3 regions of the Kitasatospora sp. NPDC092948 genome follow, and region 1 is predicted to be linked to each of the others. Evidence: riboswitches for the same ligand, from Rfam matches in the RefSeq annotation. Region 1 holds a riboswitch; each other region holds the start of a gene.

Region 1 (10,214 bases):
CCAGTACCTGGGCACCGATTGGGACGCCGGCAAGCTGCGCGAGGTGATCGACCTCTCGCTCGACTCGATGCGCCCGGTGCAGGCCCCCACCACCTGGGTGCTGTCCAACCACGACGTCACCCGGCACGCCACCCGGTTCGCCAACCCGCCCGGCCTGGGCACCCAGATCCGCACCGCCGGCGACCGCGAACTCGGCCTGCGCCGGGCCCGCGCCGCCACCCTGCTGATGCTCGCGCTGCCCGGCTCCGCGTACATCTACCAGGGCGAGGAGCTCGGCCTGCCGGACGTCACCGACCTGCCCGACGAGGTCCGCCAGGACCCGTCGTTCTTCCGGCAGGCCGGCCAGGACGGCTACCGCGACGGCTGCCGGGTGCCGATCCCGTGGTCCGGCACCGAGGCCCCGTACGGCTTCGGCCCGGTGGCCGGTGGCCCGAGCTGGCTGCCGCAGCCCGCCAGTTGGGCCGAGCTGTCGGTAGAGGTCCAGACCGGTGACCCGACCTCGACGCTGGAGCTGTACCGCGCCGCGCTGGCCGTGCGCCGCGAGCAGCCCGCGCTCGGCGCCGGCGCCGACGTCGAGTGGCTGGCCGCCCCCGAGGGCCTGCTGATGTTCCGTCGCGAGTCGGCCGAAGGGTCGTTCGTGTGCACCGTGAACACCACCGGCGAGAGCGTCGGCATCCCGGCGCCCGGCCGTCTGCTGCTCTCCTCCGCCGTCGTGACGGAGGCGGAGGACGTCGAACTGCCGGCCGACAGCACCGCATGGTGGGCGGTCTGAGGTGGCCGCAGTAGGCTCTGGGATCGTGACTACGGCGCGACTCTCCGACATCGCGGCGCAGGCGGGGGTCAGTGAAGCCACCGTCAGCCGCGTACTCAACGGTAAGGCGGGCGTCTCCGCGACCACCCGACAGACGGTGCTGGCCGCGCTGGACGTGCTCGGCTACGAGCGTCCCACCCGGCTGCGCCAGCGCAGCGCCGGGCTGATCGGTCTGATCACCCCGGAGCTCAGCAACCCGATCTTCCCCGCGCTCGCCCAGGTCATCGAACAGGTGCTCAGCCGGCACGGCTACACGCCGGTGCTGTGCACCCAGACCCCGGGCGGCTCCACCGAGGACGAACTGGTGGAGATGCTGGTGGAACGCGGGGTGGCCGGCATCGTGTTCGTCTCCGGACTGCACGCCGACACCACCGCCGACCACGACCGGTACGCCAAGCTGTCGGGCCGTCAGGTCCCGTTCGTGCTGATCAACGGCTACAGCGAGAAGATCGCCGCGCCGTTCATCTCCCCGGACGACCGGGCCGCGATGTGGATGGCCGTCCAGCACCTGGTCGAACTCGGCCACGACCGGATCGGGCTGGCGGTCGGTCAGAAGCGGTTCGTCCCCGTGCTGCGCAAGATCGAGGGCTTCACCGCCGCGCTCCAGCAGCTCACCGGGCGCACCGCCGAGCAGGCCGCCGAGCTGATCCACCACACCCTGTTCAGCGTGGAGGGCGGGCATGCGGCCGCCCAGGCGCTGCTCGACAAGGGCTGCACCGCGATCGTCTGCGGCTCGGACATGATGGCGCTCGGTGCGATCCGCGCGGTGCGCCAGCGGGGCCTGTCGGTGCCGCAGGACGTCTCGGTGGTCGGGTTCGACGACTCGCCGCTGATCGCGTTCACCGAGCCGCCGCTGACCACGGTGCGCCAGCCGGTCGAGGCGATGGCCACCGCCGCCGTCGACGCCCTGCTGGAGGAGGTCGGCGGAAACCCGGCGCAGCGCTCCGAGTTCATGTTCCAGCCGGAGCTGGTGATGCGCGGCTCCACCGGGTCCGGCCCGCGCAACTGACCGTCCGAGTCGATGACTTGCGGCCCTCGTTCCTCACGGAGCGGGGGCCGCAGGTGTGTCGGGCGCCATCGGCTGTACACGGCTCGCCGGCCGAACGCGGCACGTCGGCCGAACACGGCCCGTCAGCTGAACACGGCCCGTCAGCTGTACAACTGCTCGATGTCGCGCCGGTAGGCGGTGCAGACGGCCTGCCGGCGGACCTTCAACGACGGGGTGAGCAGGCCGCGTTCCTCGGTGAAGTCGCCGCCCACCACGCGCACCCGGCGGATCGACTCGGCGCGCGAGACGGTCGAGTTGACGGCCTTCACCGCCTCGGCGAGCGAGGCCAGCACGGCGTGGTGCACCGGGATCGCGCTGGTCATCCCGGCGGCCGCCGGGTCCGTCCCGGCGGTGGCGGTGGCGCTGGTGTTCGGCGGGCGCATCCGGAGGAACTGCTCCACCGCCTCCGGGTCCAGGGTGAGCAGCGCACCCACGTACGAGCGGCCGTTGCCGACCACCAGCGCCTGGCTGATCAGCGGGTGGGCGCGCAGCCGGTCCTCCAGCGGGCCGGGGGAGACGTTCTTGCCGCCGGAGGTCACCAGGATCTCCTTCTTGCGGCCGGTGATGGTCAGGTAGCCGTCCTCGTCCAGCCGCCCCAGGTCGCCGGTGGCGAACCACTGCTCGCGCCCGGGTCTCTCCGCCCCCAACTCGTAGTAGCCGTCGAAGATCTGGCCCCCGCTCAGGAACACCTCGCCGTCCGCGGCGATCCGCACCGCGCTGCCCGGCACCGGCGGTCCGACGGTGCCCGGGCGGGGCCGCAGCGGCGGGTTCACGGTGGACGGGCCGGTGGTCTCGGTCAGCCCGTAGCCCTCGTAGACCAGCACGCCCGCGCCGGCGAAGAACAGCAGCAGCTCCGGATCTATCGACGAGCCGCCGCTGATCGCGTACCGGATCCGGCCGCCCATCGCCTGCCGCACCCTGCGGTACACCAGGGCGTCGTACAGGCCGTGCGCGAGACGCAGCGAGAGCGGCGCGGGGCTGCCCTCGCCGGCCAGCGCGGCCAGTTCGGCGCGGGCGTAGCGCACCGCGATCCCGGCCGCCCGGTCGAAGACCCGCACCGCGCCCTTCGCCTGCGCCTCGGCCCGCCCCAACTGGTGGATCTTCTCGAACAGGTAGGGCACGCCGACCAGGAAGGTGGCACCGAACGCGGCCAGGTCGGGCCGGAGTTCGTCGGGCTTCAGGGACGGGCTGTGGCCGAACCGGATCCGGCCGAAGACGCACGTCACCTGGATCATCCGGCCCAGCACGTGCGCCAGCGGCAGGAACAGCAGGGTGGACGGAGTCTCGCCGGTGGCCGCGGTGAACACCGGCTCCAGCATGGCGTGGCAGTTCGCCGCCTCGGTGAGGAAGTTGCCGTGGGTGAGCAGGCAGCCCTTGGGGCGTCCGGTGGTGCCGGAGGTGTAGATCAGGGTGGCCTCGCTGTCCGGGCCGAGCGCCGCGCGCCGCTGCTCCAACTCCCCGGCGGGGACGGCCTTTCCGAGCTCGCCGAGGGCGGTGACGGCGTCCTCGTCCAGCCGCCACAGCGGGACGGCGCCGCCGGTGCGGGCGATCGCCACGGTCAGCGCCTCGGCGGTGTCGGCGTCCTCCGCGACCGCCAGCACCGCGCCGGAGTCGCGGACGATCCACTCGGCCTGCTCGATCGAGGACGTCGGGTACACCGGGACCAGGGACGCGCCGGCCGCCCAGGCCGCGAAGTCCAGCAGCGTCCACTCGTAGCGGGTGCGCGACATCAGGACGATCCGCCCACCGGGCCGCACCCCGGCGGCGATCAGTCCGCGGGCGGTGGCCGCCACCTCCTCGGCGAACTGCCGGGCCGTCACCTGCTGCCAGCCGCCGTCCGGCCGGCGCCTGGTCAGCACCTCGGCGTCCGGGGCCTGTTCGGCGTTGCGGAAGGGCAGGTCGGCGAGGCTCCCGGCGTCCGGCGGCGGGACCAGGTGCGGAGTGCGGGCCTCGACGACCCGGCCGTCGGCGCGCAGGACTTCGACGGGCGCGCGGTCGCGGAGATGCTCGGCGCGGGCGGCCCGGGCGAGGGGGTGTGCCATCGGCGGACTCCCTTGGGTGGGTGAGGGTCCGCCCAGGGTAGGGACTCGGCCGCGAACTTACTAGACGGTAAGTTCCTTGAAAGTAACGGAGATTGTGCAAAAAGGCCGCGGCCCCCGGAGCCGACCAGGTCTCCGGGGGCCGCAGCCGTCACTGCGCGGGGTGTCAGACCCGACCGGCGAAGTCCGGCGCCCAGTTGGCGATGGTCTCGGTCTTCACGCCCGACTTCGGGTTGGCGGCCTCGACGTACTTGCCGTCGCCGATGTAGATCGCGACGTGGTACACGCCCGAGTTGGAGCCGTTGTTCGACCAGAACAGCAGGTCGCCCGGCTGCAGGCTGTTCAGCGAGACCCGGGTCGCGTAGTCGGCCTGGTCCGCGGCGACGCGCGGCAGGCTGATGCCGGCCTGGCGGAACGCCGCCTGGGTCAGGCCCGAGCAGTCCCAGCCGCCGTTGCCGGTGCCGCCGTAGATGTACGGCTGACCGACCTTCGACAGCGCGAAGTCGATCGCCGCGGCCTTCGAACCGGTCGCCTTGACCGCGGTGGTGGCGGTGGAGGTCGTGGTCGTGGTGGTGGCGGCGGGCTTGGCCGGGGTGGCCGGGGTGGCCGGCTTCGCCGGGGCGGGGGTGCTCGGCGCCGGCGTGTTGGAGGACTGGCCGCCGGAGCGGTTGCCGTTCCAGTTCGAGCCGGTGGCGGGCTTGGTGGACTGCTGGGTCGGGGTCTGGGCGACCGCGACGTTGCCGAGCGCCAGCTTCTGACCCGGGTAGATCATGTCCGGACCCTCGGAGAGGACGGAGCGGTTCAGCTCGTACAGCTTCTGCCAGCCGCCCTCGACGTTCTGGTGCTGGGCGATGGCGGACAGCCAGTCGCCGGCCACCACGGTGTAGCTGCCGTCGGCCTGGGGGGCCTGCTGGGCGGCCTGCGGCTGCGCCTGGGGCTTGGCCTGGGGCTTGGTCTGCTGGGTCTGCTGCGGGGCCTGGGACTGCTTCGGGGCCTGCGGCTGGGCCGGAGTCTGCTTCTGCGTGGTGTCCTGCGAGGTGGACGGCTTGGCGGAGGTGTCGACCTGCGGGGCGGCGCCGCCCTTGGTCAGGCCGGCCTGGACCGAGCACACCGGCCAGGCGCCGGGGCCCTGCGAGGCCAGCACCTTCTCGGCGACGGCGATCTGCTGGTCCTTGGTGGCCAGGTCGGCGCGCGGGGCGAAGGCGGTGCCACCGAAGGCGGCCCAGGTGGAGGCGGTGAACTGCAGGCCGCCGTAGAAGCCGTTGCCGGTGTTGATCGACCAGTTGCCGCTGGACTCGCACTGGGCGACCTTGTCCCAGGTGGCCACGGACGCGGCGGAGGCGGTGCCGGCGGCCAGGCCGGGAACGGTGAGGCCGATGCCCACGACACCGGTGGTGGCGATCAGGCGGCGGGCACGCTTGGTGCTGATGGGCAGCATGAAGATGCGATCCTCTCCCACGCCTGCGAGGTGAGCTGTCGGATTCGGGCTGGAGTTGCCCGGCCGCGCACACCGGTGACGGTGCGCACGGCTTCACCCCAAGCCCCGGACCGGTCCGTCAGGACCGCCCCAGGGCGACTTACCTGGTTCCCCCGCCCCTGCCGCGGTGCGTTTTTGCATGAGCCGGCACACCCGGCGGCAGGACTCGGCGTTCCGGGTGAGCTGGGTCCGTGTGACCACGAACGTGGGCAGGAGATTAAGCGGATTTAAGGACGATTAGCAAATGCCTGTGACGGCCGTCACCGGGCCGGGAAATGGTGATCAAGGAATTCCGGGCGAACTCCGCCGCATTTCGGGAGAACTGCTGCCCCGTCAGGGAATTGGTGATCTTGTGCCCGTTTTGGTAGGTTATGCCGCTTGGTGGGTAAATGTTCATCTTCGCGGCATTCGTGATCGCATCACTGGGGTGTTTTGCCCAGTTCTGTCCACCTGATGTTGACGGTCCGTGAAATCCAGCCCGCCCTCATTTCTGTCGAACTGACGAATGACGATACGTCAGAATGCTTAACCGCCTCGGAAGTCGCCGATATCTCCGGGGCCGCCACTTATGCTGCCCCCGACGATTCGGAGTCCCTGCGTGCGTTCGGGAGGCGGCCATCGTGGAGCAGAGCGTGAACGGGCGGCATCGGCGGCCCCTGCTGGGGCGGCGGCGGATGCTGACCTGGCTGGCCGTCGGGACGGTGACGGCGGTCGGCGGGGGAGTGGTGCTGCGGCAGTCGCTGGCCGGGGCGGCGGTGACACCGGGGGGCCCGCAACCGATCCAGGGCTCGCCCGTCCACGGGCAGCCGGCCCAGGCGGCACCGGCGCAGGCTCCGCCGGTGCTGGACGAGAGCGGACGGAAGTGGTCCGATGCCAAGGGCTGGGGCGGCAAGGTGCCCGGGCCGGGCAGTGCCGTGCGGATCACCGACAAGGTGGTGCTCGACACCGACGCCCGGGTCGGCTCGCTGCTGATCGACACCGGCGGCTCGCTGGTGTTCGCCAAGGACCGCTCGCCGACCCTGGAGAGCGGCGGCAACGTCGAGGTCCGCGGCATCCTCGCCCTCGCCCCCGACTCGGCGCACACCCACACGCTGCGCTTCCCCGACATCGACGAACGCCGCTTCCAGGGCGGTGGCATGACCGTCGTCGACACCGACACCGGCCTGTGGGTCACCGGCCGCGGCTACCTGCGCCTGGACGGCGCGCCCCGCACCGCCTGGGTGCGGGCTGCCGGCGGGTTGAAGGCCGGCGACACCGCGGTGCGGCTGGCGGCGGCCCCCGAGGGATGGCAGGTGGGCGACGAACTCGCCGTCACGCCGACCGCGCCGCCCTCCGCCGACGACTTCTCCAGCGCGTACGACCTGGTGACGGTCCAGCGGATCGACGGCCCGACCGTCACCCTCGCCGCACCGCTCCAGCACGCCCATCCGCAGGTGAACGCCGGCGGCGGCGCGGTGTTCGGCGCGGAGGTGCTCAACCTGACCCGCAACGTCCGGATCGAGGGCGCCGAACAGGGCCGGGCCCACGTCCACCTGACGTCCAGCCGCCCGGCCGACCTCCGGCACGCCGCGCTGCGGTACGTCGGGCCGCGGGCGGTCGGCAAGGAGAGCTGGAACGGGCAGCCCGTCACCGAACCGGTGCTCGGCCGGTACGGGCTGCACTTCCACATGCTGCTGGACACCTCCCGCGGCACCGTGGTCGAGGGCGTGGTGGTCCGCGACGCCGGCAGCCACGCGTTCGTGCCGCACAACAGCCACGGCATCACCTTCCGCGGCTGCATCTCCCACAACACCTGGGAGGACGCGTACTGGTGGGACGGCCCGGTCGACACGCGGAATCCGCAGGTGCCGTCCGACGACATCGCCTACCAGGGGTGCGTCGCCTCCCGGACCGTGTTCGAGCCCAACCCGCGCGGCTACCGGCTGACCGGCTTCAGCCTCGGCGCGGGCACCGGCTCGTCGGCACGGGACTGCGTGGCCGTCGGCGTGCAGGGCGCCACCGGCGCGTCCGGGTACGAGTGGCCGGAGAACAGCGAGGGGGTGTGGACGTTCGAGAACTGTCTGGCGCACAACAACCTGGAGGACGGCATCTTCGTGTGGCAGAACTCCGAACACGCCCACACCGTGACCGGGTTCGCCGCCTACCACAACGGCGGCTGGGGCATCGAGCACGGCGCCTACCTGAACGACTTCGCCTACAGTGCCTCGGTGCTGTACGGCAACGCCGCCGGCGGGATCGCCGTCCACGCGCTCGGCCGTGACAGGGGCACCGGGTTCGACGGGCTGCTGATCGACGCCGCCGGGCAGTCCGACTACGCCGTGGCCACCCTCAAGCACCAGCTCGACGGCGAGCCGGTGACCCTGAGCCGCAGCCGGCTGACCGGCTACCGCAAGGCGGGCGTGGCGTTCCGGGCCACCGCCGACGGCAAGCCCGACGACATCGCGGTGCTGGACTGCGAGTTCGGCGACGGGCCCGAGCTGTGGCTCGACCCCGACGCGCCCGCGCCCAAGCAGATCCTGTTCCGCAAGGCCGGGCAGTCGCAGACCGTCGCGCTCACCAAACCCGCGCCCGGACTCGCCGCCGGGCCGTGGAACGCCGCCACCGGCCCCGCGAACGCGCCCACACCGCCCCGGCAGGTCGCGCTGCCCGCGCTGAAGTTCACCGACAGCGCTCCGCGGACCGGACGCGTCACCGGCTGACGTCCCGGCGGACATGAAAGCGCGGCGGGCGGGAGCGCGTCGATGCGCTGCTCCCGCCCGCCGCGGTCCTCGGACGGCGCGTCAGCGCGCCGCGTGCGCCCCCGGCGTGGTGCGCTGCTCGGCCGCGGCGGCCGCCGCGGCCTCCAACTGCTCCTGGGTGGGTTCGGGGAGCGCCGCCAGGTAGCTGGAGGCGATCAGCTGAGCGACCGTCGGGTAGGCGCCGATCGGGGCGGCGCTCGGGCAGCCGGTCTCCTCGGCGGCGGCGGCCAGCAGCTCCGGGTCGGCCTCCGGGCCGATCACCAGCGGGGCCAGCGCGGGGCGCTCGCAGCCGGTGGCCTTCAGGTGGTTGACGGCCGCGGCGACCGAGCCCGGCACGTCCAGCGCGGCCGGGACCACCGGCACGGCGAGGCGGGCGGCCAGCAGCACACCGGTGATGCCGGCGGCGGCAGCGGCCTCCTCGCCACCGGTGGTGGTCAGCACCACGCCGTCGGCGGCGGTGGCGATCGCGAACAGGCGGGCGCGGTCGGCGCGGGCCAGGTCCGCCTCGGACAGCCGCACGTGCACCGCCTCGGCCAGCAGCGGGTGCGGGCCCAGCGGGTCCAGCACCGCGGCGCCGGTCTCGGCGGCCGCCTTGTACAACTCCGGCAGGAACTCGTGCGGCCCGGGAACCAGCGGCAGCACCACCGGCGCGGCCAGGCCGGCCTCGGCCGCCGCGGTCAGCAGGTCGGCCACCGTCGGAGCGTCCTCGCCGCCCAGGTAAGCGGCCGTCACCTCGATGCCCGGCTGGTCGCCGCGCACGATGGACAGCAGCTCTTCGACGACCGGGCGGGTCTCCGGCCCGGCGACGGCCGGAACCGCCAGCACCAGGGCAGGCGAGCCGGCCATGATCTCGGGGCGCTCGGGACGGCGGTGGCGCCCCCGCGCACGGGAGCCTGGCGTACGGACGGGCAGTGGCGCGCCCGGGATGGCTGCGGTGCTCATGCGCCAGATCGTAGGTCATTGCCCAGCGCACCTTGCAGCCGGATACCGACAGTGGGCGGCTTTCCGCCAGGAAGTGACGGTCATCACAGCGGCAGTTGTGACTGGCTGTGAGGCGCGAGGCGGGCGGTGATGATCGACAACGCGCTGACGGCCGTGTGCGGACGGTCATGGCGAGTTGGTCGATTTGATCGACTGTGTCCCCTTACGCACCGTCAATTACGGCCCTGTGAAGGGTTGGTGACAGCATCGGCACGGTCTTTTGCACGGGAAATATCCCATGCTGATGCACGTGCAGCCGAGCTATCATCACGTCAAGTGAGGCATTCACCAGGGTCTGGGGAGAAATCAATGGGTGAGGCGTACAACGGCATGGCGGCGGCGGACCTCGACGTGGTCTGGCAGAAGAGCGGCTACAGCAACTCGAAGGGCAACTGCGTGGAGTTCGCCGCGCTGCCGAACGGCGACGTCGCGATGCGCAACTCGCGCTTCCCCGACGGGCCAGCGCTGGTCTACACCCGCGCGGAGATCGACGCCATGCTGCTCGGCGTGAAGGACGGGGAGTTCGACCACCTGGGCAACCCCTGACGGTGTGTCAAGGACGATGCCCCTCGGGCCGTCGTGGGAGATCCCACGACGGCCTCTGTGTTTTTCGGCTTCCTGCTTCAGTTTCAGCGACGCCCGGCCGGCGGCTGCCGGTTCCCGGTTCGGGCGCCTGGCTGTGGGCGTTCGGTTCGGGGCTTCCCGCTCCGGGGCTTCCCGCTCCGGGGCTCCCGCTCCGGGGCTCCCGCTCCGGGGCTCCCGCTCCGGGCGTTCGGTTCGGCGCTTGCGGCCCCGGGCTTCCCTCTTCGAGGCCGGGCTTCCCTTTTTGTGGCCGGGGCCGGGGCCGGGGCCGGGGCCGGTCCGGTCCGGCTTTGGACTTCGGCGGCCCGGCACCTCGGCGGCCTCGGGCCGGGGCCTCGGGCTGTTCGGTCTCGGGGCGCGGTGGCCTCCGGCCGGCCGGCCGGTGGTCTGGCGGTGCGGTCGGCGGTCGGTGGGGCCGGAGGGTGGCGCAGTCGGGTCGGAGGGCGGTGCGGTCGGCGTCGGGTGCAGCAGAGGGGGAGCGGCGCGTCAGGCGGAGCGGCGCGTCAGGCGGAGCGGCGGTGCCGGCCGAGGTTGGGCA
Region 2 (10,214 bases), on a different contig from region 1:
CCTCGGACGGGATGCGGGGGTTTCGTGCGTCAGGACGCCGTCCGGCGGCTGCGCAGGTGGCCGACGACGGCCAGGGTGATCGTCAGACCGGCGGTGAAGTACAGCTGGATGCGGTTGGCGGAGTCCAGCGTCATCAGCACCAGCACCACCGCGATCGCGGCCAGCGCCGCGTACGTCAGGTAGGGGAACGCCCACATCCGGACCGGGAGCTGCGCCGCCGGCACCTTCCGGCGCATCCGCAGCTGGGCGACGGCGATGAAGGCCCACACCACCAGGACGGCCGCGCCGACCATGTTGAGCAGCCAGGAGAAGACCGTCTCCGGCCACCAGTAGGACAGCAGCACGGCGAGGAACCCGAACGCGCAGGACGCCAGCACCGCACGCCGCGGGACGCCGCCGGAGATCCGGGCCAGCGCGCGCGGGCCGTGGCCGCGGGCGATCAGCGAGTGCGCCATCCGGGAGGAGCCGTAGATGTTGGCGTTCATCGCGGACAGCAGCGCTATCAGCACCACCACGTTCATCAGCTGCGCGGCGCCCGGGATGCCCAGGGTCTGCAGCACCGCGACGTACGGGCCGGGCCGGACCACGGCCGGGTCGTCCCACGGCACCAGGGTGACGATCACCGCCATCGAGCCGACGTAGAACAGGGCGATCCGCCACATCGCGGTGCGCACCGCGACGGCCACGCTGCGCCGCGGGTTCTCGGACTCGGCGGCGGCGATGGTGACGGTCTCCAGCCCGCCGTACGCGAAGACCGAGGCGAGCAGGCCGGTGACCAGCCCGGTCGCGCCGTGCGGCAGGAAGCCGTGGTGGCCGGTGAGGTTGGCGGCGCCGGGGGAGGCGGTGCCGGGCAGCATGCCGAGCATGGCGAGCACGCCGATCACCAGGAAGGCGCTTATCGCCAGCACCTTGATGGCGGCGAACCAGAACTCGAACTCGCCGAAGTTGCGGACGGCCGCCAGGTTGGTGAGGCAGAAGAAGGACATGAAGACGGCGACCCAGACCCAGGACGGGACCCCGGGCAGCCAGCCGGAGACGATGCCGGCCGCGCCGATCGCCTCCACCCCGACGCCGACGCACAGCAGCACCCAGAACAGCCAGCCGGCGGTGAACCCGGCCCACGGGCCGATCTCCCGCTCGGCGTGCACCGAGAACGAACCGGAGGCGGGGCGGGCGGCCGACATCTCGCCGAGCATCCGCATCACCAGCATCACCAGCAGCCCGGAGGCGGCGAAGGCGAGCACCACGGCGGGCCCGGCGGCGGCGATGCCGGCTCCGGAACCGACGAACAGCCCGGCACCGATCACTCCACCGAGCGCGATCATCGACAGGTGGCGCTGCTTGAGCCCGTGGCCCAGGCCGGAGTCCTCGGGGCCCTGGCCGGCGTCCGGCCGGGTGGGCACCTGAGAAGTGGGGGAGGTACGGGTCATGCGGAGGGTTTTCCAGACTGTGTGACTGCCCGACCATTTCGGAGGGGTCTGTCCACTATTCGGCATATGACGTGGACGCCCCAATCGGGACCGGCATCCGGACGCCGGACCGACGGACAGTGACGTCGGGACCACCGTGAGCAGTCGGTGAGGGCTTGGTCACAGGCCGGACCCGACAAGCCCGGGCCGGTCGGCTTTGTCGCGCCCCGACGCGGTTGCGGAGCCCTGACCCGGCGTAGGTTCACAGATGATCCACACATCCTCGGAAACCGGGAGCAGCCATGGCCATCGCCGCGTCGACACCGTCCACCGCCGTCCTTGCCGACCTGCTGCCGCAGGCGTCCACCCGGATCGGCGCCCGGGCCCGCGACCTGGCCCTGGTGGCCGGCGGCGCCGCCCTGACCGGCATCGCCGCCCAGCTGTCCGTCCCCGTGCCGGGCTCGCCGGTGCCGGTGACCGGGCAGACCTTCGCCGCGCTGCTGGTCGGCACCGCGCTCGGCGCCCGCCGCGGCGCCGCCGCGCTCGGCCTCTACCTGGCCGCCGGCGCGGCCGGCCTGCCCTGGTTCGCCGAGGGCACCTCCGGCGCGGGCATGGCCACCTTCGGCTACGTGATCGGTTTCGTGCTGGCCGCCGCCCTCACCGGCGCGCTGGCCCGCCGCGGCGCCGACCGCAGCCCGCTGTACACCGCCGGCGCGATGGCGGCCGGCAGCCTGGTGATCTACGCCGTCGGCGTGCCCTACCTGGCGTTCGCCCTGGACGTCCCGCTGGCCAGGGCCGCCAGCCTCGGCATGTACCCGTACCTGATCGGCGACGCGCTGAAGATGGTGCTGGCGATGGGCGCCCTGCCGCTCACCTGGAAGCTCGTCGGCCGCCGCTGACGACCCGTCCGAACCGGGCCCGCCGCCCCTGCCGGGGCGCGGGCCCGGCGGCATGTCACACTCGTGACCATGCGCGTCTACCTGGGCTCCGACCACGCCGGATACGAACTGAAGAACCACCTCGTCGAGTGGCTGAAGGAGGCCGGGCACGAGCCGGTCGACTGCGGCCCGCACATCTACGACGCCGAGGACGACTACCCGCCGTTCTGCCTGCGGGCGGCCGAGCGCACCGCCGCCGACCCCGAGGCGCTGGGCGTGGTGATCGGTGGCTCGGGCAACGGCGAGGCGATCGCCGCCAACAAGGTCAAGGGCGTCCGCGCCGCGCTGGCCTGGAGCGAGCAGACCGCCGCCCTCGGCCGCGAGCACAACAACGCCAACGTGATCTCGGTCGGCGGCCGGATGCACACCCTGGACGAGGCCACCAAGTTCGTCGAGATCTTCCTGAACACCCCGTACAGCGGCGAGGCCCGGCACACCCGCCGGATCGAGATGCTCTCCGAGTACGAGACCACCGGTGAGCTGCCGCCCATTCCGGCCCACCACCCGCAGGGCTGAGCCCCGCCCCCGACGCACCGCGCCCGCCCGGGAGTTGCCCCGGGCGGGCGCGCGCTTTCCGGCCGACGGTCAGAAGCTGTGCGGCAACCAGGGCTCCAGCCCCGAGCGGAACGCCGCCGACACCGGCTCCAGCGTGCCCGGCCGCAGCTCCCGCACCAGGCCCGCCGCGGCCAGCGACGCCAGCGAGGTGCCGCCCAGGTAGGCCGAGCCCAACTCCCGTACGTCCAGCTCCAGATCGGCCGGCTCGTCGGTCGGCACGCAGGAGGCCGGCTTGCCCGGCGCGGCCGTCAGCCGCCAACGGCCCGCGTTCCACGGGCAGAACGCGTCGGTGACCTCCAGCACCGCGTCCACCGGCTGCGCCCAGCCGCGCGCCCCGAGCGCCTTCGGCACGTCCACCAGCCGCACGAACATGGCGTCCACCAGCCGGGGCGTCAGGTGCCGGACGTCCGACACCAGGTGCAGCAGCGGGTCGTCCACCGGCAGGTTGAACGCCTCCACCCGCTCCGTCAGGTCCAGGTCGAGCAGGAACTCCCACAGTCGGGCGTACACCCAGGGCTGCTCCGCCTGCACCGCGCGGACCCGGACCACGCCGGCCGGGCCGCGGTCGTTCCAGTCGTCCTTCACCGCGTACCGGGCGTAGCCGAGCAGCTCGCCGGTCTCCGGGTCCTCCGCCAGCACCGACTGGAGCGGGGAGAAGCCGCCGCGGGACTCCGGCGCGTCCAGCACCGGGAGCTTCTCCCACTTCGGCTGCCGCAGCAGCATGCCCGGACGGCCGGTGGCGAGGCGGGCGAACAGCTCCTCGCAGCGCGCCAGTTCGGCCACCGGATCGGCCAGCCGCAGCACCAGGTCGCCGCGGCGCTCCGGGGTGTGCACCTTCACCCGGCCGCGGATCATCGACACCGCCACCTTGCGGGTGCCCTGCCCGTAGCCGAACCGGCCGTAGATCGCCGGCTCGGACGCCGTCAGCACCGCCAGCGACTCCCCGGCCGCCCGCACCTCCGCCAGCTGGCGGCGCATCATGCCGGTCAGCGCGCCCCGGCGCCGATGGGTGGGCAGCACGCCGACCATCGTCACGCCCGCCGCCGGGACCACCGCGCCGCCCGGCACCACCAGCCGGAAGCTGAACGCCGAGCCGCCGCCGACGATCCGCTCGCCCTCGCAGATCGCCAGCGAACGCTCGACCTCCGTCAGCTCGTGCCACAGCGCGTGCTCCGCGGGCGCCTCCCCGCCGCCGCCGAAGGCCACGTCCAGGGTGCTGTACCAGGTCTCCCACTCCTCGGCGCGCAGCGGCCGTACGGTCAGATCGGGGTGTCGAATCGTCATGACGCCTGCCTACCACCGGAAACGGAACCGTGCGAGTGATTTGTCACGCGCATGTCGTCACCGGTCTCCGGTGCCCGCCGTCCCGGCGCGCACGGCCGAAACCCACCGGAGCGTGCCGCCCCCGTTGCACTCGGTGCCACCCGGGCCGTCGACGCGCGCACCGCCGGTGGATAAGGTCGGTCCCCATGGCCGACAGCGCGCGCAGCGGAGCGACGGGCCGGGACGGCGGACCGTCCCGCGAGCCCGTGACGGCCCGGCTGCGCGCTGCGCTGTACCGGGCCCGGCGCAGGCTGCGCCGAACCGGCGTCGACTACTTCCGCGGCGACGGCGCCGACTGGTGGGCGTTCGCCGCCCTCGCCCTGACCGTGCCGCTGCTGGCCCTGCTGAACATCGTGGTCCCCGACTGGGCCCCGCCCACCGCCCTGGTGCTGCCGGTGCTGGCCGGCGCGCTGCTGCTGCGCCCCGGCACCCTGGTGCTGCTGTACGCCGTCGCGGCCGGCGGCCTGATCACCGAGTCCCTGGTGCACACCGGGGAGCGCGTCGCCAGCGCGCAGCCCGAGGCCTACGCCCACGGCGTGACCCCGGGTGCCGCCCTGGTGGTCGGCGCGGTCGGCGTCGCCGGACTGCTGGTCGCCCAGTTCCGCCGCCGGATCGGCGTGCCCTGGCGGGGCGGCTCCACCATGCTGTTCGACCTGCGCGAGCGGATCCGGGTGCAGGGCCGCATCCCGCACCTGCCCGACGGCTGGCACACCGACACCGCGCTGCGCCCGGCCGGCGGACAGTCCTTCTCCGGCGACTTCATGGCCGCCGCCCGCACCGGCCCCGGCGGGCGGATGCTCGAAGTCGTCCTCGCCGACGTCTCCGGCAAGGGCATGGACGCCGGCAGCCGCGCCCTGCTGCTGTCCGGCGCGTTCGGCGGACTGCTCGGCTCGCTGCCCGCCCACGACTTCCTGCCCGCCGCCAACGGCTACCTGCTGCGCCAGGACTGGGCGGAGGGCTTCGCCACCGCCGTCCACCTGGTGGTCGACCTGGACACCGGGGAGTACGAGCTGCTCTCCGCCGGCCACCTGCCCGGCATGCACCGCCTGGCCGGGGCCGGGTACTGGGAGGTCAAGGAGGCCGAGGGCCCGCTGCTCGGCGTCTACGACGAGGCCAAGTTCGAAGGGGTGCGCGGCGTCCTCGGCCCCGGCGACGTCCTGATGCTGTGCACCGACGGCATGGTGGAGATCCCCGGCCGCGACCTCGCCGAGGGCATGGACCGGCTGATGGGCGAGGCCGACCGGCTGGTCGCCGCCGCCCCCGTGGCGGGCCGGTCCGGCGCCGCGGTGCGGCTGATCGACACCGTCGCCAAGCACGTCAACGACGACCGCGCGGTGCTGCTGATCTGGCGTCGCTGAACTCGCCCGCGGTGCAGGCACGGTGAGCGTGGAGTGTCCACGGAGTGTCAAACCCGGGCGTTGATCTTCGGCCAATTCCGGTGCACCGTCCAGGTTCGGCGGCGACAGCCGATCTGCCTGCCGGTTTGCCGCGCCGACCGGCGCGAACCGCCGCCCGCCGACGGGCCGTCAGAACCTGTCCGCTATCGTCGCGGTCGGCGAAAATCAGTCCTACCAGGCGGGTTCGGGCGCCCGGTGGCCGGGCAAGTTCTTTACGCCCTCCGCACGAGCGACCACACTGAGTCCGGATGGAGTGGTGGGGACACGGGGGGCAGGGGCCGGTTTCCGCCTGGGAGCCATCGCCGACTCCCACCCGAACCCCGCCATGAATCGAGGAAGTGAGTCCCGGTGGCCTTCTCCGTCTCCGCGCTTGTCCTGTTCGGCATCATCTGCGCGATCTTCATTCGCAACAAGCAGCTGAAGACCGGGCACGCCATCGTTGCCGCCCTGTTCGGCTTCATGCTCAGCCAGTCGACCATGGCCGGTCCGATCCAGCAGTTCCTCACCTCGGTGTCCAAGGCCATCGCGTCCATCGCGGGTTGACGCCGCGTCGGCTCGACCGCGGCACGTCACGACGGGCGGGAGGCACCCCCGCGCCGTCCCTTCGGCCTGCCGGCGGGTGACCAGGCTCACCCGTGGCGTCACGCCGAGTCGGCGATCGGGCGCGCACGGTGGTCGAAGTCGCCCACCGTGCGGGGTTCGTGTGCGCACTGTCATGATCCCGTACGCGCACCGCAGCGGGTGTGTCGGCACAGCGTGACCTGGTGGATCGTCAGCCCCTTCCCGATCTTGGGAACGGGGCCGATCGGCGTTTGCCAGCCTCACGGGCCGTGGGATTTGCTTCCTCCGCAGCCCGGCCAGCGACCGGGCGGGCCACCGGACGGAACGCCTAGTCCTGCCGTCGTCCGGTGCCGACCAGATACCACGCCACGGCAGGAGCGGGGGACCCACAGGTAAGTCGCCGGGCCCGGGAACATCCGGGAACGGCTAGGGGTGAAGCCGCAGTTCTGCGGCCGGGCAACTCTCGCCCGAACCCGACAGCTCACCTCGCAGGCGTCGGAGAGGAATGCTTCATGTCCGCTCAGGGCAAGCACCGCAAGCCGAGCCTGGCCACCATCGCCCGCATCGCCATCGCCACCGGTGTGGCCGGCGCCGCGATCGGCCTCCCCGTCACCGCCGCCTCCGCGCACACCGCCACCGACCAGGGCGCCGACCGCCCCGCGGTCAAGGTCTCGGCGGACGCCGCCCCGACCGCCGAGTCGCACAGCTACCGAGTCGTCTCCGGCGACACCCTGTCCAAGATCGCCGCCGCGCAGCACGTGGACGGCGGCTGGCAGAAGCTGTACCAGGACAACCGCTCCGTGGTCGGCGGCAACCCCGACCTGATCTTCCCGGGCCAGCAGCTGGCGATCAACGGCCAGCCCGCCGCCCCCGCGAAGGCCCCGGCCGCCAAGTCCACCTCCACGGACGCCGCCGCCGTCGCCGTCGCCCCGAAGACGGCCGCCGCCCCGAAGGCCGCTGCCGCGCCGAAGGCCGACACCACCGCGAAGTCGGCCACCGCCGACGCCGCCAAGACCCAGCAGCCGGCCCCGAAGGCGTCCACCCCGGCCGTCGTCGACGTGCCGGTCGTGCCGGCCGCCGCGTCCAGCAGCTCGTCCGCCGCCTACGTCGCCCCCGCGCCGGGCAAGGTCACCACCGGTTACAAGGTGGTCGGCTCCAGCTGGTCCAGCGGCTACCACACCGGCATCGACTTCCCGGTCGCCACCGGCACCAGCCTCAAGGCCATCGCCGCCGGCACCGTGGTCTCCGCCGGCAACGGCGGCGCCTACGGCAACCAGGTCGTCATCAAGCTGGCCGACGGCAAGTACGCCCAGTACGCCCACCTGTCCTCGATCTCCGTCTCGGCCGGCCAGTCCGTGACGGCGGGTCAGCAGATCGGCCTGTCCGGCGCCACCGGCAACGTCACCGGCCCGCACCTGCACTTCGAGATCCGCACCACCCCGGACTACGGCTCCGACATCGACCCGATCGCCTACCTGGCGGCCCACGGCGTCAACGTCTGACCCACGCCTCACCCCTCCGAAGGCCCCGCGCACTCCGCTGCGCGGGGCCTTCGGGCTGCCCGGGCGCCATTTTGCGAGCGGAGTCCCGCTGTTGGCGTCGCGCGGTGATCAGTCGGGTCGTCACCTCGGCCGGCGTCCTGACCGGCGCTCTCGCCTCGCACCTTGCCGCCTCGGCGGCCGAGCGCTCCAAGCGCCGCCGGGCGATGGCGACCCGGCGGGTGTACGGGCCGGGGGAGGAACGGGAGCGCGCGGCGCGCGGGCTGATCGCCGCGCTGGGCGTGCTCCACGCCAGTGCGCGGGCGGATCTCGGGATGCCCGGCGATCTGCGGACCGAGGACCGAAGCCGGGTGCGGCCCGCAGGCAGAAACGGCAACGGCCCCGACTGCATGGGCAGTCGGGGCCGTCGGCCGTGGTGGAGCGGGTGACGAGAATCGAACTCGCGTGACCAGTTTGGAAGACTGGGGCTCTACCATTGAGCTACACCCGCAAAGGCGTACCCGCACCGCGGTCGCGGTGGCGAGGACTGGATCAGGGTACCTGGTCGCGCGGGTGGATTGCACACTTCTTCCGCGTCGTCGGCTCGCGAATATCGCCCCGGTCAGGGGCGGGCCGACGTGTACTCTTCTGCTCGGCACCACGGGGTGTGGCGCAGGTTGGTAGCGCGTCCGCTTTGGGAGCGGAAGGCCGTCGGTTCGAATCCGGTCACCCCGACCGTGTGCGGCAGGGTCTCGCCGGTGGGCGGGGCCCTGTTGTCGTTGTGGGGCCCGGATATCGGGGGCCGTTCCGCCGTGCACCCGGTGCCGGGCACAGTCGCTTTCGTGGTACCGGTAGGATGGACCGCTGGCGGTAGTACGGACAGCATTGCAGCCCCAACCGCCTATCGCCCTGACCGCAAGCCCCCTAGGAGACCTAACCGTGAAGAGCGCCGTCGAGACTCTGAACCCGACCCGGGTTCGACTCACCGTCGAGGTGCCCTTCGAGGAGCTCAAGCCCAGCCTCGACGCGGCGTACAAGAAGATCAACCAGCAGGTCACCGTCCCGGGCTTCCGCAAGGGCAAGATCCCGAACCGGGTCATCGACCAGCGCTTCGGCCGGGGCGCGGTGCTGGAGGAGGCCGTCAACGACGCGCTTCCGCGCTTCTACACGCAGGCCGTCGACGAGGGCCAGATCGACGTGCTGGGCCAGCCGGACATCACCGACATCGCCGGTGTCGAGAACCTGGCCGACGGCGGTGACCTGAAGTTCACCGCCGAGGTCGACGTCCGTCCCGAGGTCACCCTGCCGGACTTCACCGAGATCGCCGTCGTGGTGGACCCGGTCGAGGTCTCGGACGAGGACATCGAGAAGTCGCTGCAGCAGCTGCGCGAGCGCTTCAGCTCCGTGAAGGACGTCGAGCGCGCCGCCGCCGAGGGCGACGTCGTGGTCATCGACCTGGAGGCCAAGGTCGACGGTGAGGTGCCGGAGGACGGCACCGCCACCGGCGTGAGCTACGAGATCGGCTCCGGCCGCCTGCTGGACGGCATCGACGAGGCCGTCGTCGGCCTGTCCGCCGGTGAGGCCAAGACCTTCACCACCACCCTCAAGGGCGGCACCCAGGCCGGCCAGGACTCCGAGGTCACCGTCACCGTGACCACCGTCCAGGAGAAGGAACTCCCCGAGCTGGACGACGAGTTCGCGCAGCTGGCGTCGGAGTTCGACACCCTGGAGGAGCTGCGCGGGGACTCCCGCAAGCGCCTTGAGCGGATGAAGGAGTTCGACCAGGCCACCCAGGCCCAGGAGAAGGTCCTCGACGAGCTGCTGCAGCGCGTCGAGATGGAGTACCCGGAGAAGCTGCTCGCGGACGAGATCGGCACCCGCAAGCACAACCTGGAGCACCACCAGCTGGAGCCGATGGGCCTGACCCTCGACACCTACCTCGCCTCCCAGGACAAGTCCCGCGAGGACTACGACAAGGAGACCGAGGACCAGGCGAAGAAGGGCATCAAGACCCAGTTCGTGCTGGACCAGATCGTCAAGAACGAGGAGCTGGGCGTCAACCAGGAGGAGCTCACCGAGCACCTCATCCGTCGCGCCGCCGGCTCCGGCATGACCCCGGACCAGTTCGCCCAGCAGGTCGTCCAGGGCGGCCAGGTGCAGCTGCTGGTCGGCGAGGTCGCCCGCGGCAAGGCGCTGGCCCTGGTCGTCGAGGCCGCCAAGGTCACCGACACCAACGGCGAGGTCGTCTCGTTCGAGGACGACGAGGCCGCCGAGGAGGCTGCCACCGAGGCCGCCGCCGAGGAGACCACCGAGGCCTGAGCCTCGTAACCGCCGGGATTCCGACGGAGAGTCAGACCGGGCACGGGCCCGGGCACCGCACGGTGCCCGGGCCCGTTCTCGTTCGGGCTGCTCACCCTGCGCTCACAGCGAACAGTTCTGCGTGGGGGATTCAGCGGCGGGGCCTGCGCGTTAGGGTCGGTGGACAGCGACACACACGCAGATCGACTGAGCAGGTGGCTAAGTGACGTTCCCGCAGATGCAGATGCCTGGCCC
Region 3 (10,214 bases), on a different contig from region 1:
GCTCCATCCGCGAGGCGACCCGGGGGCCGACGGCGCGGGCGATCCGGGAACGCGTGTACTCCCCCAGGTAGGTCAGCACGTCCGTATTGCCCCCGATCCGCCGCAACAGCTGGGCGGAGACGGGCAGTTGGGCCCACGCGGCCTCGTGTCCGTGGGTCATGCCGAGCAGCCGCCGGGCGCCGGCCCGGCGCAGGTGCGGGGCCATCAGGCCGAGCGGCGCGGCGGCCCCGAACCACACGGAGGTGCAGTTCTCGGCGCGCAGGATCTCCGCCGCCCGCCGGGTGACCCGGGTGGTGGGAACCATCATCCTGGTGCGGTCGCGGATCACCGGGAAGGGCTGTTCGGCGTCGAACCTGGCCACCTCCCGCCCGTCGCGCCAGGTGGAGGCGTACACCACGATCGATCCGGCCGGTTGACGGACGGCCATGTTGTGGACGAACGCCTGGATGCCGCCCGGCCTGGGCGGAAAGTCGTTGGTGACGATGAGGGTTCTGTTCATGTGCCGCGGCTCGCTCGGTCAGGGGGTGCTCGGAGTACCCGTGAGTGGTCCGTACGATAGGTCACCGTGCCGGTCCGCCGGGAACGCGGCCCGCACCGACCACGGCGGCGGGACCGTCGCGGCCCGGAAGGTTCGGACACGGTTCGGAGAAGTTGAAGGACACCGCCGCAACCATGCGGTGTGCTGGTAGGTCCTTACCGGTACCCCGGGCGCGCCCGGTGCCGGTGCGTACGCGACGACCCGAAGGAGCGTAGTGGAGTCAGCCCAGGCCGAACGGCCCGGCAGTTCGGAGGCCCCGACGCTGCCTGCCCCGTCCGGTTCCGCGCCGAGTCGCCGCCCGCTGTGGGCCCTGGCGGCCTCCTGGACGGTCTCCAGGACGCTGCTCGTCCTGGTCGTCACAGGGGCGTTGCGGCTCGCCAGCACGGACGTCACGGCGGACGTCTCGGTGATCTATCACAGCTGGTACGAGGTGCTCCGCACCGGCACGTTCCCGCTGGACGACGTGACCTGGCAGTACCCGCCGGGTGCGGCGCTGGTGATCCTGCTGCCGGGGCTGCTGCCCTGGTCGTACCTGGTGTCGTTCTTCGTGATCTGCGGCGTGGTGGACGCGGCGGCGATGGCCCTGCTGATGCGCGCGGGCGTGCGCAAGGGCCGCAGCTACCTGGGCGCCTGGTACTGGGTGGTGGGCGTGCCGCTGCTCGGGCCGACGGTCTACTGCCGGTACGACATCATCGTGACCGCGCTGACGGTGGCGGGTCTGCTGGTGGTGCTGCGCCGCCCCGCGGTGGGCGGCGTGCTGCTGGGCCTGGGCGGCCTGCTGAAGATCTGGCCGCTGCTGGCGCTGTTCGGCACGCCGCGCGGCCGCCGCACCCGGCGGGCGTGGACCTCGGCGGCGGCGTTCGCGGCGGCGCTGGGCTTCCTGCTGACGGCGGGCATGAACGGGGCCTTCGAGTTCCTGAAGTTCCAGTCGGAGCGGGGCATCGAGATCGAGTCGCTGGGCGCGCTGCCGCTGCACTTCGCGAGGCTCGCGGGCACCTGGAACGGCACCGTGACGATGAACTACGGCTCGGTGGAGTTCCTCGGCCCGTGGGTGCCGGTGATCTCAAAGGTGATGGTCGGCATGACGGTGGCGGGCTTCGGCTGGCTGCTGATCTGGCGGCTGCGGGCGGCCCGTTGGACGTCGGCGACCACCTTCGACGCGGCGCTGTGCGCGCTGCTGATCTTCACCACCACCAGCCGGGTGATCAGCCCGCAGTACATGATCTGGGTGGTCGGCCTGGCGGCGGTATGCCTGACGGTGCGGGGCAGCAGCCAGCGTCCGGTGGCGGTGCTGGTGCTGGTCGCCACGGCGCTGACCACGCTGGAGTTCCCGGTGATGTTCGGGGCGGTGAACCGCAGCGAGCTGACCGGCGTGCTGGTGCTGACGGCGCGCAACCTGGTGCTGCTGGTGACCACCGTGCTGTCGGCGTACCGGCTGTGGCGTTCCACCCGACGGCGCGAGGTGCTGACCACCGTGGTGCTGCCGGCCGGGCAGGTGGTGGCGCAGCCGCAGTACCCGGTGCGGCCGGGCATCGCCTACGAGCAGGACCTGCTGGACGACCTCACCCCGGCCGACCGCAACTGACCGACCGTCAAATGATCCTTCGCCACATCCCCCTGCAAGTTTCTGAAAGTGCTTGCAGGGGGCGGCTTTTCGCTGCCACCATCGCCGAATGATCGACTACGACATCCTGATCGTCGGCGGCGTCGGCGTGGACACCATCGTCCGGGTGGACCGCCTGGAGATCCCGCCCGGCCGCGACTCGGTGCACGTCCCCCCGGTGCGCGACTACCCGGCGCACACCGGCAACGGCGTCGCGCTGGCCTGCCACACGCTGGGCCTGCGCACCAAGCTCGCCGACTTCCTCGGCGAGGACCCGCAGGGCGCCCTGGTGCTGTCCGAGTACGCCCGCCGCGGCCTGGACTTCAGCCACCTGCCCGCCCCCGCCGGCACCCCGCGCAGCGTCAACCTGGTGGACGCCGACGGCCTGCGGTTCTCCTTCTACGACGGCCGCCACCCGGCGGACGCCCGGCTGCCACGGGAGTTCTGGCTGCCGCTGCTGGAGCGCTCGAAGCACGTCCACCTGTCGATCACCGGCGTCAACAGGGACATGTACCCGGACGTCGAGCGGCTGGGCCGGCCCAGCTCGACCGACCTGCACGCCTGGGACGGCGAGAACGAGCACCACCGGTTCTACGCGCTCCGCTCGGACCTGGTGTTCCTGTCCGCGGCCGGCCTGGACAACCGCCCGGAGGCGGCGATGCGGTCGATCCTCGCCCAGGGCCGGGCCGAGCTGGTGGTGGCCACCGCGGGCGCGCACGGCGCGTTCCTGCTCACCCGCGAGGACGACGCGCTCCGACACTTCCCGGCGGTGGACCCGGGCGCGCCGATCGTGGACAGCAACGGCGCGGGCGACGCGTTCGTCTCCGGCTTCCTGCACCACCGGCTGGCCGGCCGCCCGGTCGAGGAGTGCATGCGGGCGGGCGCGGTGGCCGGCGCGTTCGCCTGCACCACGGCGGGCACCCACACCGCGTTCCTGGACGCGGCGGGCCTGGAGCTGGCGCTCAGCTCCTGAGGGTGGCCACCTCGGCCGCCCAGTTCCGGGTGAACTCGGCGACGCCGAAGCCGAGTTCGGACCGGAAGGCGCGCTCCAGGCCGCCGGGTCCGTTCAGCCCGACGGCCCGGTAGAGCGCCACCAGCCGCTGCGGCCCGTACCGACGGGCGATCAGGTCGCAGGCCAGCCAGGACTGCTCGTAGGCCTGGGCGATGCCGGCCGAGCCGGCGGTGAAGGCGTCGTCGGTGGGCAGCCCGGCGGGCATCCGCCCGGCCCGGACGTCCTTGACCAGCTCGGGGGCGATCTGCCGGGTGCTCCGCCCGGTGCCCTGGTAGCCGGTGTAGTCGGCGACGCCCTCGGACAGCCACAGCGGGGTGCACGACCTGGTGTCGGCCCGGGTCGCGACGTGGGTGGCCTCGTGCGTCACCACCACCCGCCGGCCGAGCTCGCTGAGCTGCCGGTAGGCCTCGGGGTTGACCACGATCCGGTCGGCGGGGGTGTGCATCGGCGCGCCGCCGACCGCCAGGGTGACCGCCGCTATCCCCTGGTAGGCGTCCGCGGAGACATCCATCCGGCGGGCGAACTGCTGGACGGTGAGCGGCAGTTCGAGCAGCAGCCGGCCGGGCTTCCAGGCCCCCCAGACCGCTTCGACGGTGGGCATCGCACGGTCGGCCAGCGCGGCCAGTTCGGCCAGTTCGGCGCTCTCGCCGAGGCCCAGCACCAGGCTGTGCTGCCCGGTCGCGGCGCGGACGGCGCCCAGGTCCCAGAGCGCCACCGCACCGGTGGGCGTCTCCCTGAGCACCCGCCAGCCGGCCGGCTCCCGTTGGAGCTCGACCTGTCGTTCCAGCAGCGCCGGGTAGTCGTCCACGCCCGCGATCCGGTAGCCGAGTTCGGCGCCGACGGTCAACCGGTCGGCGCCGGGCGCGGGTTCGGCGAACGTGGTCAGCCGCAGCGTGTACTCGCTGAAGCGGATCGCGGCCGTCCGGGCCAGCAGGTCCCGGTCGGCCTCCTCGGCGCCCGCCGCCGTCGGCAGCCCGCCGGGGTCGCGCCGCAGGATCGCGCCCGCCCGTCGCGCCAGCACCTGGGTGACGGCCTCCCGGACGCCGGACGGCGTGCCCGGCCCGGGCGGGACGGCGCCCGGCGCGGCGGGCCCGGCCGGCAGCACCCGGGGCAGCGACAGCTGGGCGGCGCACCCGGCGGCGACCAGCAGGGCCGCCCGCCGGGACAGCGAAACCCCGGCCTGCGGCGGCGCCTCCTCCGGCGACAGGTCGGTGACCAGGGGCTCGTACTGGTTCAGACCCGCACCACCGAGTTGACCGGCATCGCGCCGACGCTCTCGTAGCGGACCCGGGCGCCCGGATGCGGGGCGTGCACGACGACACCGCCGCCGGCGTACATGCCGACGTGGTGCCTGTCCTTGAAGAAGATCACCAGGTCTCCGGGCCGGGCTTCGGCGAGGCTCACCCGCCGGCCGGCCGAGGCCTGCCCCTGCGAGGTCCGCGGCAGGGTCACTCCGGCCTGCCGCCACGCCCAGTACATCAGACCGGAGCAGTCGAACGAGGCCGGGCCGGTGGATCCGTATACGTACGGGGAGCCGATCCTCGAAACGGCGGCGTTCAGCGCGGCGGCGGCCCGCTCGGACGCGGGGGGCTGGTCGCCGAGGTCGAGCCGGTCGGTGCCGCGGGTGGCGCGCTGCTCGGCGTCCCGGGCGTCGTCGTCGGCCAGCCGGAGGCGCTCGGCGACGCCGAGGCCGGCCAGCAGCCGCTGGGCCCGGGTGAGCCGGCTGCGGACCTCGTCCTTGGCGGCGGCCAGGCGCTGCCGGGCCTGTTCCAGCTCGTCGAGCTTGGCGGTGGTCTCCTGCCGGCGCTGGTCCAGTCGGCGCTGCCGTTCGTGCAGGTCGTGCAGGATGTCGTTCTGGCGGGCGGTGGCCTGGCCGAGGGAGCGGGCGCCGGCCAGGTAGGACGCCGGGTCGTTGTCGAGCATCAGCCGCAGGGTGGGGTCCAGGCCCTGGGCGCGGTACTGGGCGGCGGCCACCGCCCCGAGGTCGGCGCGCAGTCGGTTCAGGTCGTCCTGTCCGGCGGCGACCTGACTCTGCAGGGCGGCGGCCTCGCGTTGCAGCTGCCGTTGGTGCTCCTGGGCGGCGTTGCACCTCTCGGAGGCCTGTTCGGCCTCCTCGTACAGCTGGTCGACCTGCGCCTTGACGTCGGCGCGGTCGGGCGGGTCGGTCGGCACGGCGCCGGCCGGGGCGACCCCGAGCTGGAGGACGCCGGTCGCGGCGGCGGTGAGGGCCAGGGCGCGGGCGAGGCGCTGGACACCGGGCAGTGGGGGGCGACGGTGCACGGGCACGTGCGACGACTCCGTTCCTGCGGCCGGCCTCCGCCGCCGCCCGCCGGTCGGGCGGCCGTCCGCACGGGGGGCCGGGGCAGAGGTTAGCGAGTCGGAAGGATCCAGTCCAAACCCTGACAACCTCGAATATTCGACCGTAAATCGGACACCGGAACGACTGCGGCCCGGCACCCCTGTCGCGGGGTGCCGGGCCGGAGGCGTCGAGAAGCCGTCAGATCCGGACGATCTTGGTGATCGGCATCACCGTGGCCGACTCGTAGCGGACCTGCGCGCCGGTGTGCGGGGCGTGCACGATCTGGCCGCCGCCGACGTACATGCCGACGTGGTGCGCGTCGTTGTAGTAGATGATCAGGTCACCCGGTCGGGCGTTGGCGATGTTGGTGCCGATGTTGGTGCCGGCGCCCGCCTGGGCCTGCGAGGTGCGCGGGATCGACACACCCGCCTGGGCGTACGCCCACTGCATCAGACCGGAGCAGTCGAAGGTGCTCGGGCCGGCCGCACCGTAGGAGTACCAGCTGCCCAGCTTGGACAGCGCGGCGCTCATCGCGACGCCCGCGTAGCCGGCCGGGGCCTGGACCTGCGTCGGCGCGCCGAGGTCGGTGCGGGAGGTGTCGCGGGAGGCCCGCTCGGCCTGGGTGCGGGAGTCGGCGGCGGCCTTGGCCTCGGCCGCGGCGAGCTCGTCGCGCTCCTTCTGGGTGAGCGAGTTGAGCAGGTCCTGCGCCTTGACGAGCTTGGCCTTGATGTCGTCCTTCTCGGCCTGCAGCGCCTTGGTGGTGGTGTCCAGCTCGGCGAGCTTCTGCTCGGCCTCCTTGCGCTGCCCGTCGAGCTTGGCCTGCTCCTCCTTGAAGCTCTTGAGCAGGTCCGACTGGGTGGCGCCGACCGTGTTGAGCGCGCCGGCCTGCCCGAGGAAGGTGTCCGGGCTGCTGGAGAGCATCAGCTGCATGGTCTGCGGGATGCCGCCGTTGCGGTACTGCTCGGCGGCGATGGTGGCCAGGCTCTCCTGAACGGTGGTCACCTGGTCCTGCTGGCGGGCCAGCTGGTCCTGCAGCTGGGAGACCTGCTTCTGCAGGCCCTGCTGCTTCTCCACGGAGGCGTTGTACGCCTCGGTCTTCACCTCGGCCTGCTCGTTGAGCTGGTCGACCTGCTGCTTGACCTGGTCCTTGGTGGGCGTCGGGTCGGCGTGCGCACCGGTCTGCGCGGAGAGCGCGACAGCGGTGGCGGCAGCGGCAGTGAGAATCGAGACCCGGGCACGGCCGACGGGCTTGGGACGGCGATGGGACGCCACGAAGGCGGACTCCTTCTTCCTCACACCGCCTACCGGGTGAGCTGACGGGTTCGGGCCGGAAGAGATGCCCTACGGCGCTTCACCGGCCGCTGTCGCGGCCGACCTGGCGCCGATTCACCCCGGGGGAACGTGGTTCCCCGGCTCCGTTCGACAGCACCCCCGCAGGGGTATCCCCGTCGACGGATCTCGTTCTGACGATCCGCCCGCTGCGTCACGGACTCGGCGGCGACCGCCACCGTCGCCCCCCTTGGGCGACCGACTCTGCGGCGGTCGAACCACGACCCTAGTAACCAATCCGTGATCGGTTCAAATCATTGTCCGAAAAAAATCTGATTCTGGGTCAATTTTGATTACGGAACTGACCGAACGTAAGTGATTCGTTGCACAGTGCGTAGCATTTCCCGCTGATCCCACAGAAAACACCACGCCCGGACGTGTGCGAGATCACAGCAGAATCTCGACCCGTCCGGGCGTGTCACGGCGCGTCAGTTGTGGCCCTCTGCGGGCATATGTCCGATTCGTCGGACCGTCAGACCCGGCGGATGGTCTGGATCGGCAGGGTGTCCGCGGCCATCACCTTGACCACGTCGCCGGTGCGCGGCGCGTGCACCACCATGCCGTTGCCGATGTACATGCCCACGTGGTGCGCGTCGTTGTAATAGATCACCAGGTCACCGGGCTGGGCGTTGTGCCAGTCCTTGCCCACGTTGGTGCCGACACCGGCCTGCGACTGCGAGGTGCGCGGCAGCGAGACGCCGGCCTGCGCGTACGCCCACACCATCAGGCCGGAGCAGTCGAAGGTGCTCGGGCCGGTCGCACCCCACACGTAGGCCGAACCGCGCTTGTCCATCGCCTTCTGCACCGCGACGCCGGCGTAGCCGGCGGCCTTCGGCAGGCTCGCCAGGTCGACCGTGCGGTCGGCGCCGCGCGAGGCGGTGCCGGTGCCGCGCAGGATCGCGGCCCGGTCGGCGGCCGAGAGCTGGCTGAGCAGCTTCTGCGCCTCCTGGAGCTTGGTCTGCACGTCGTTCTTGGCGTCGTTGAGCGCCTGGGTGGAGCTGTCCAGCTCGGCCAGGACGGTCGCGGCCTCCTGCTTCTGCTGGTTCAGCCGGCGCTGCTGGTCCTCCAGCGACTTCAGGGTCTCGGCCTGGGTGCTGGCGGCCTGGTCGAACGAGGACGCCTGGGCCAGGTACTTGTCCGGGTCCGAGGAGAGCATCAGCTGCATCGACGGGTCGACACCGGCGTGCCGGTACTGGTCGCCGGCCACCGCCGCCAGCCCGGAGGCCAGCTCGGTCAGCTGCTCCTGGCCGCGGGCGACCTGGTCCTGCAGCTGGTCGGCCTGCTTGCGCAGCTGGTCGGACTTCTCCTTGGCGCCGTTGTACTTCTCGGCGGCCTGCTCCTGCTCCTCGAGCAGCTTGTCGACCTGCGCCTTGACCTCGTCCTTGTTCGGCTGGGCCGGCGCGGCGTGCGCACTCACCTGGGCCGACAGGGCGACCGCAGTCGCGGCGGCAGCGGTGAGCACGGTCACCCGGGCGCGACTCGGCTGCTTGGGACGGCGGTGGGAGGCCAAGGCGGTGCTCCTTCTTCCTCTGGACTCACCCATTCGGGCGATAGTCCGGAATATAGGTTTGACGCCAGACCCTAGTGAAGCCCCGGCCCCCGCGTCCACTCCCGGGGGGCTTTCGGTTCCGCCTCTCCGCCCCTTTTCACCACACCGACACACTCCGGACGCTTCAACGCCGCTGAGCGCCCGTCAGTTCGATCAACTGCGCGACAGCCGGTTCAGCAGCAGCACCGAGGCCACCGGGCGGGCGCCCGCCTTGCGCACCCCGTCCGCGACCTCCTTGTCGGTGGAGACCACCACCACCGGCCGGCCCTGCGGTTCGGCCCGCACCATGCGGCGGATCAGCTCGTCCGCGGTCTCCCCGGTGCGGCTGAACCGGACCCGCACGCCGCGCGGCGGGGCCATGATCACCGGGACGTCCAGGTCCTGGCCGTCGAACACGCAGGTCACCTCGGCCTGGGTCCGCTGGGCCAGCATCGCCAGGCCGCCCAGCAGTCTCAGCCGCTGCTGCTCCAGCGGCAGCTGCGGATAGCCGGTCTTGGTCACGTTGTAGCCGTCCACCACCAGGTGGACCTGCGGGATCGCCAGCAGCTGGTCCAGCAGCGCCGGGTCGTCCTCGGCCAGGCCGCGCCGGGCCACGTCGTGCGGCGACGCCGAACCGGGCTCCACCGCCTCCACCAGGTCGGCCGGGCGCAGCGCCGTCACCGGGAGCGCCAACTCCCGCTGCAGGCCCTGCGCGGACTGCAGGACGGTGTCCAGCAGCAGCCGCAGCCGCATGTCCTCGACGCTCCGGCCCTCCCGGGCGGTGCGCCGGCCGGTCTCCACCGCGGCCTCCAGCTCGGCCACCCGGTGCCTCAGCCGGCGGGCCTCCACCTCGGCGGCGCCGCGCTCGGCCGCGGCGGCGGCCCGGGCGGCCTCCAGTTCGGCGGCCAGGCGGCGGCTCTCGGCCTGCGCCCGGCGGGTGTCGGCCTCCAGCGAGCGGACCTTCTTGCGCAGCGAGTCGGCCTCCCGGCGCACCCCCTCGGACTCGGCCCGGTGCCGGTCCAGTTCGGCGCGGGCGGCGGAGCGGGCCTCGGCCAGCTCCTCCTGGAGCTTCTCGGCCAGCCGGGCGGCCTCCGCGGCGGCGCCCTCGGCGTCCACCCGCTCGGCCTGCTCGCCGGCCTCCTCGACCAGCCGGGCCCAGCCGGTGGGCCGCACCAGGTAGGCGGCGGCGGCCACGTCCATCGGGTCGGCGGCGGCCGGCACGGTGCCCGCCTCCAGCGCGCGCACCAGGTCGGGCTGGCCGAGCCGCAGCCGCTCGGCTATCCGGACCCGGAACGCCGGGTCGGACTCCAGCGCGGCGGCCAGCGCGGTGGCCGCGTACTTGGCCCGCCGGGCGGCGGTGAACTTGGCGTACGGGCGCAGCGCGGCGGGCAGTTCGCCGGGGGCGATGCCGCCGAGCGCGTCGGAGGCGATGCCCACCACCCGGCGGCGCACGCCCTCGGGCAGCACTCGGCCGGCGGTCTCGCCGTTGCCGTCCTCGGCCGCCGGGGCGGCCTCGACGGGCCCGGCCTCCTGGGTCTGCCGGACCGGAGCGGGCGTGGTCCCGTCCGTGCCCGCGGGCGCGTTCGCTGCCTCCGCCACTGTCCTCGGCTCCGATCCTGGTCCGGGCGGGCCCCGGCGGGTGCCGGGGGCGTTGGTGTCCGCCGCTGCTTGCAATTGTCCCGTCTACCGTGCCGCACCGACAGCACCCCGCCGACGAGTCCGCCCCGCGCCCCGGTCCGGGGCGCGGACGGGAACACGGGGCGGTGGAGGTGCGTCAGCCCTGCGCGGGGCCGCCCTCGGTGGTCTCCTCGGCGCCCGGGCGGGCCACCAGCTCGACCTGGTCCACGGCGTTGCACCACCGGCAACGCACCGACTCGATGGTCTCGGCGAGCACCTGGGTCTCCT

The links. A riboswitch is a leader RNA that binds a small molecule or an ion and turns the genes downstream of it on or off. The one in region 1 is predicted to bind cyclic di-AMP.
Region 2: it holds a riboswitch for cyclic di-AMP, as region 1 does, so the genes downstream of both, ACIQF6_RS13785 (peptidoglycan DD-metalloendopeptidase family protein) here and ACIQF6_RS25480 (transglycosylase family protein) in region 1, are expected to answer to the same signal.
Region 3: it holds a riboswitch for cyclic di-AMP, as region 1 does, so the genes downstream of both, ACIQF6_RS15990 (NlpC/P60 family protein) here and ACIQF6_RS25480 (transglycosylase family protein) in region 1, are expected to answer to the same signal.

Annotation. Positions count from the first base shown of each region.
Region 1 is NZ_JBIVPU010000009.1:270,801-281,014, forward strand. Features, by position in the region: gene ACIQF6_RS25465 (glycoside hydrolase family 13 protein) at 1-772, shown strand, start outside; gene ACIQF6_RS25470 (LacI family DNA-binding transcriptional regulator) at 798-1,820, shown strand; gene ACIQF6_RS25475 (AMP-dependent synthetase/ligase) at 1,961-3,901, opposite strand; gene ACIQF6_RS25480 (transglycosylase family protein) at 4,065-5,336, opposite strand; cyclic di-AMP (ydaO/yuaA leader) riboswitch at 5,344-5,517, opposite strand; gene ACIQF6_RS25485 (hypothetical protein) at 5,626-5,829, shown strand; gene ACIQF6_RS25490 (hypothetical protein) at 5,996-8,074, shown strand; gene ACIQF6_RS25495 (sirohydrochlorin chelatase) at 8,156-9,055, opposite strand; gene ACIQF6_RS25500 (DUF397 domain-containing protein) at 9,404-9,640, shown strand; gene ACIQF6_RS25505 (ATP-binding protein) at 10,180-10,214, opposite strand, start outside.
Region 2 is NZ_JBIVPU010000004.1:43,192-53,405, forward strand. Features, by position in the region: gene ACIQF6_RS13755 (amino acid permease) at 30-1,430, opposite strand; gene ACIQF6_RS13760 (biotin transporter BioY) at 1,712-2,308, shown strand; gene ACIQF6_RS13765 (ribose-5-phosphate isomerase) at 2,378-2,863, shown strand; gene ACIQF6_RS13770 (GNAT family N-acetyltransferase) at 2,933-4,186, opposite strand; gene ACIQF6_RS13775 (PP2C family protein-serine/threonine phosphatase) at 4,372-5,583, shown strand; gene ACIQF6_RS13780 (hypothetical protein) at 5,971-6,165, shown strand; cyclic di-AMP (ydaO/yuaA leader) riboswitch at 6,538-6,693, shown strand; gene ACIQF6_RS13785 (peptidoglycan DD-metalloendopeptidase family protein) at 6,696-7,685, shown strand; gene ACIQF6_RS13790 (hypothetical protein) at 7,790-8,110, shown strand; tRNA gene ACIQF6_RS13795 (tRNA-Gly) at 8,099-8,172, opposite strand; tRNA gene ACIQF6_RS13800 (tRNA-Pro) at 8,323-8,396, shown strand; gene tig (trigger factor) at 8,601-9,980, shown strand; gene ACIQF6_RS13810 (ATP-dependent Clp protease proteolytic subunit) at 10,204-10,214, shown strand, end outside.
Region 3 is NZ_JBIVPU010000004.1:518,665-528,878, reverse strand. Features, by position in the region: gene ACIQF6_RS16015 (glycosyltransferase family 4 protein) at 1-499, opposite strand, end outside; gene ACIQF6_RS16010 (glycosyltransferase 87 family protein) at 753-2,123, shown strand; gene ACIQF6_RS16005 (carbohydrate kinase family protein) at 2,212-3,114, shown strand; gene ACIQF6_RS16000 (hypothetical protein) at 3,104-4,258, opposite strand; gene ACIQF6_RS15995 (NlpC/P60 family protein) at 4,387-5,439, opposite strand; gene ACIQF6_RS15990 (NlpC/P60 family protein) at 5,651-6,724, opposite strand; cyclic di-AMP (ydaO/yuaA leader) riboswitch at 6,735-6,890, opposite strand; gene ACIQF6_RS15985 (NlpC/P60 family protein) at 7,254-8,291, opposite strand; gene ACIQF6_RS15980 (NYN domain-containing protein) at 8,484-9,908, opposite strand; gene ACIQF6_RS15975 (hypothetical protein) at 10,084-10,214, opposite strand, start outside.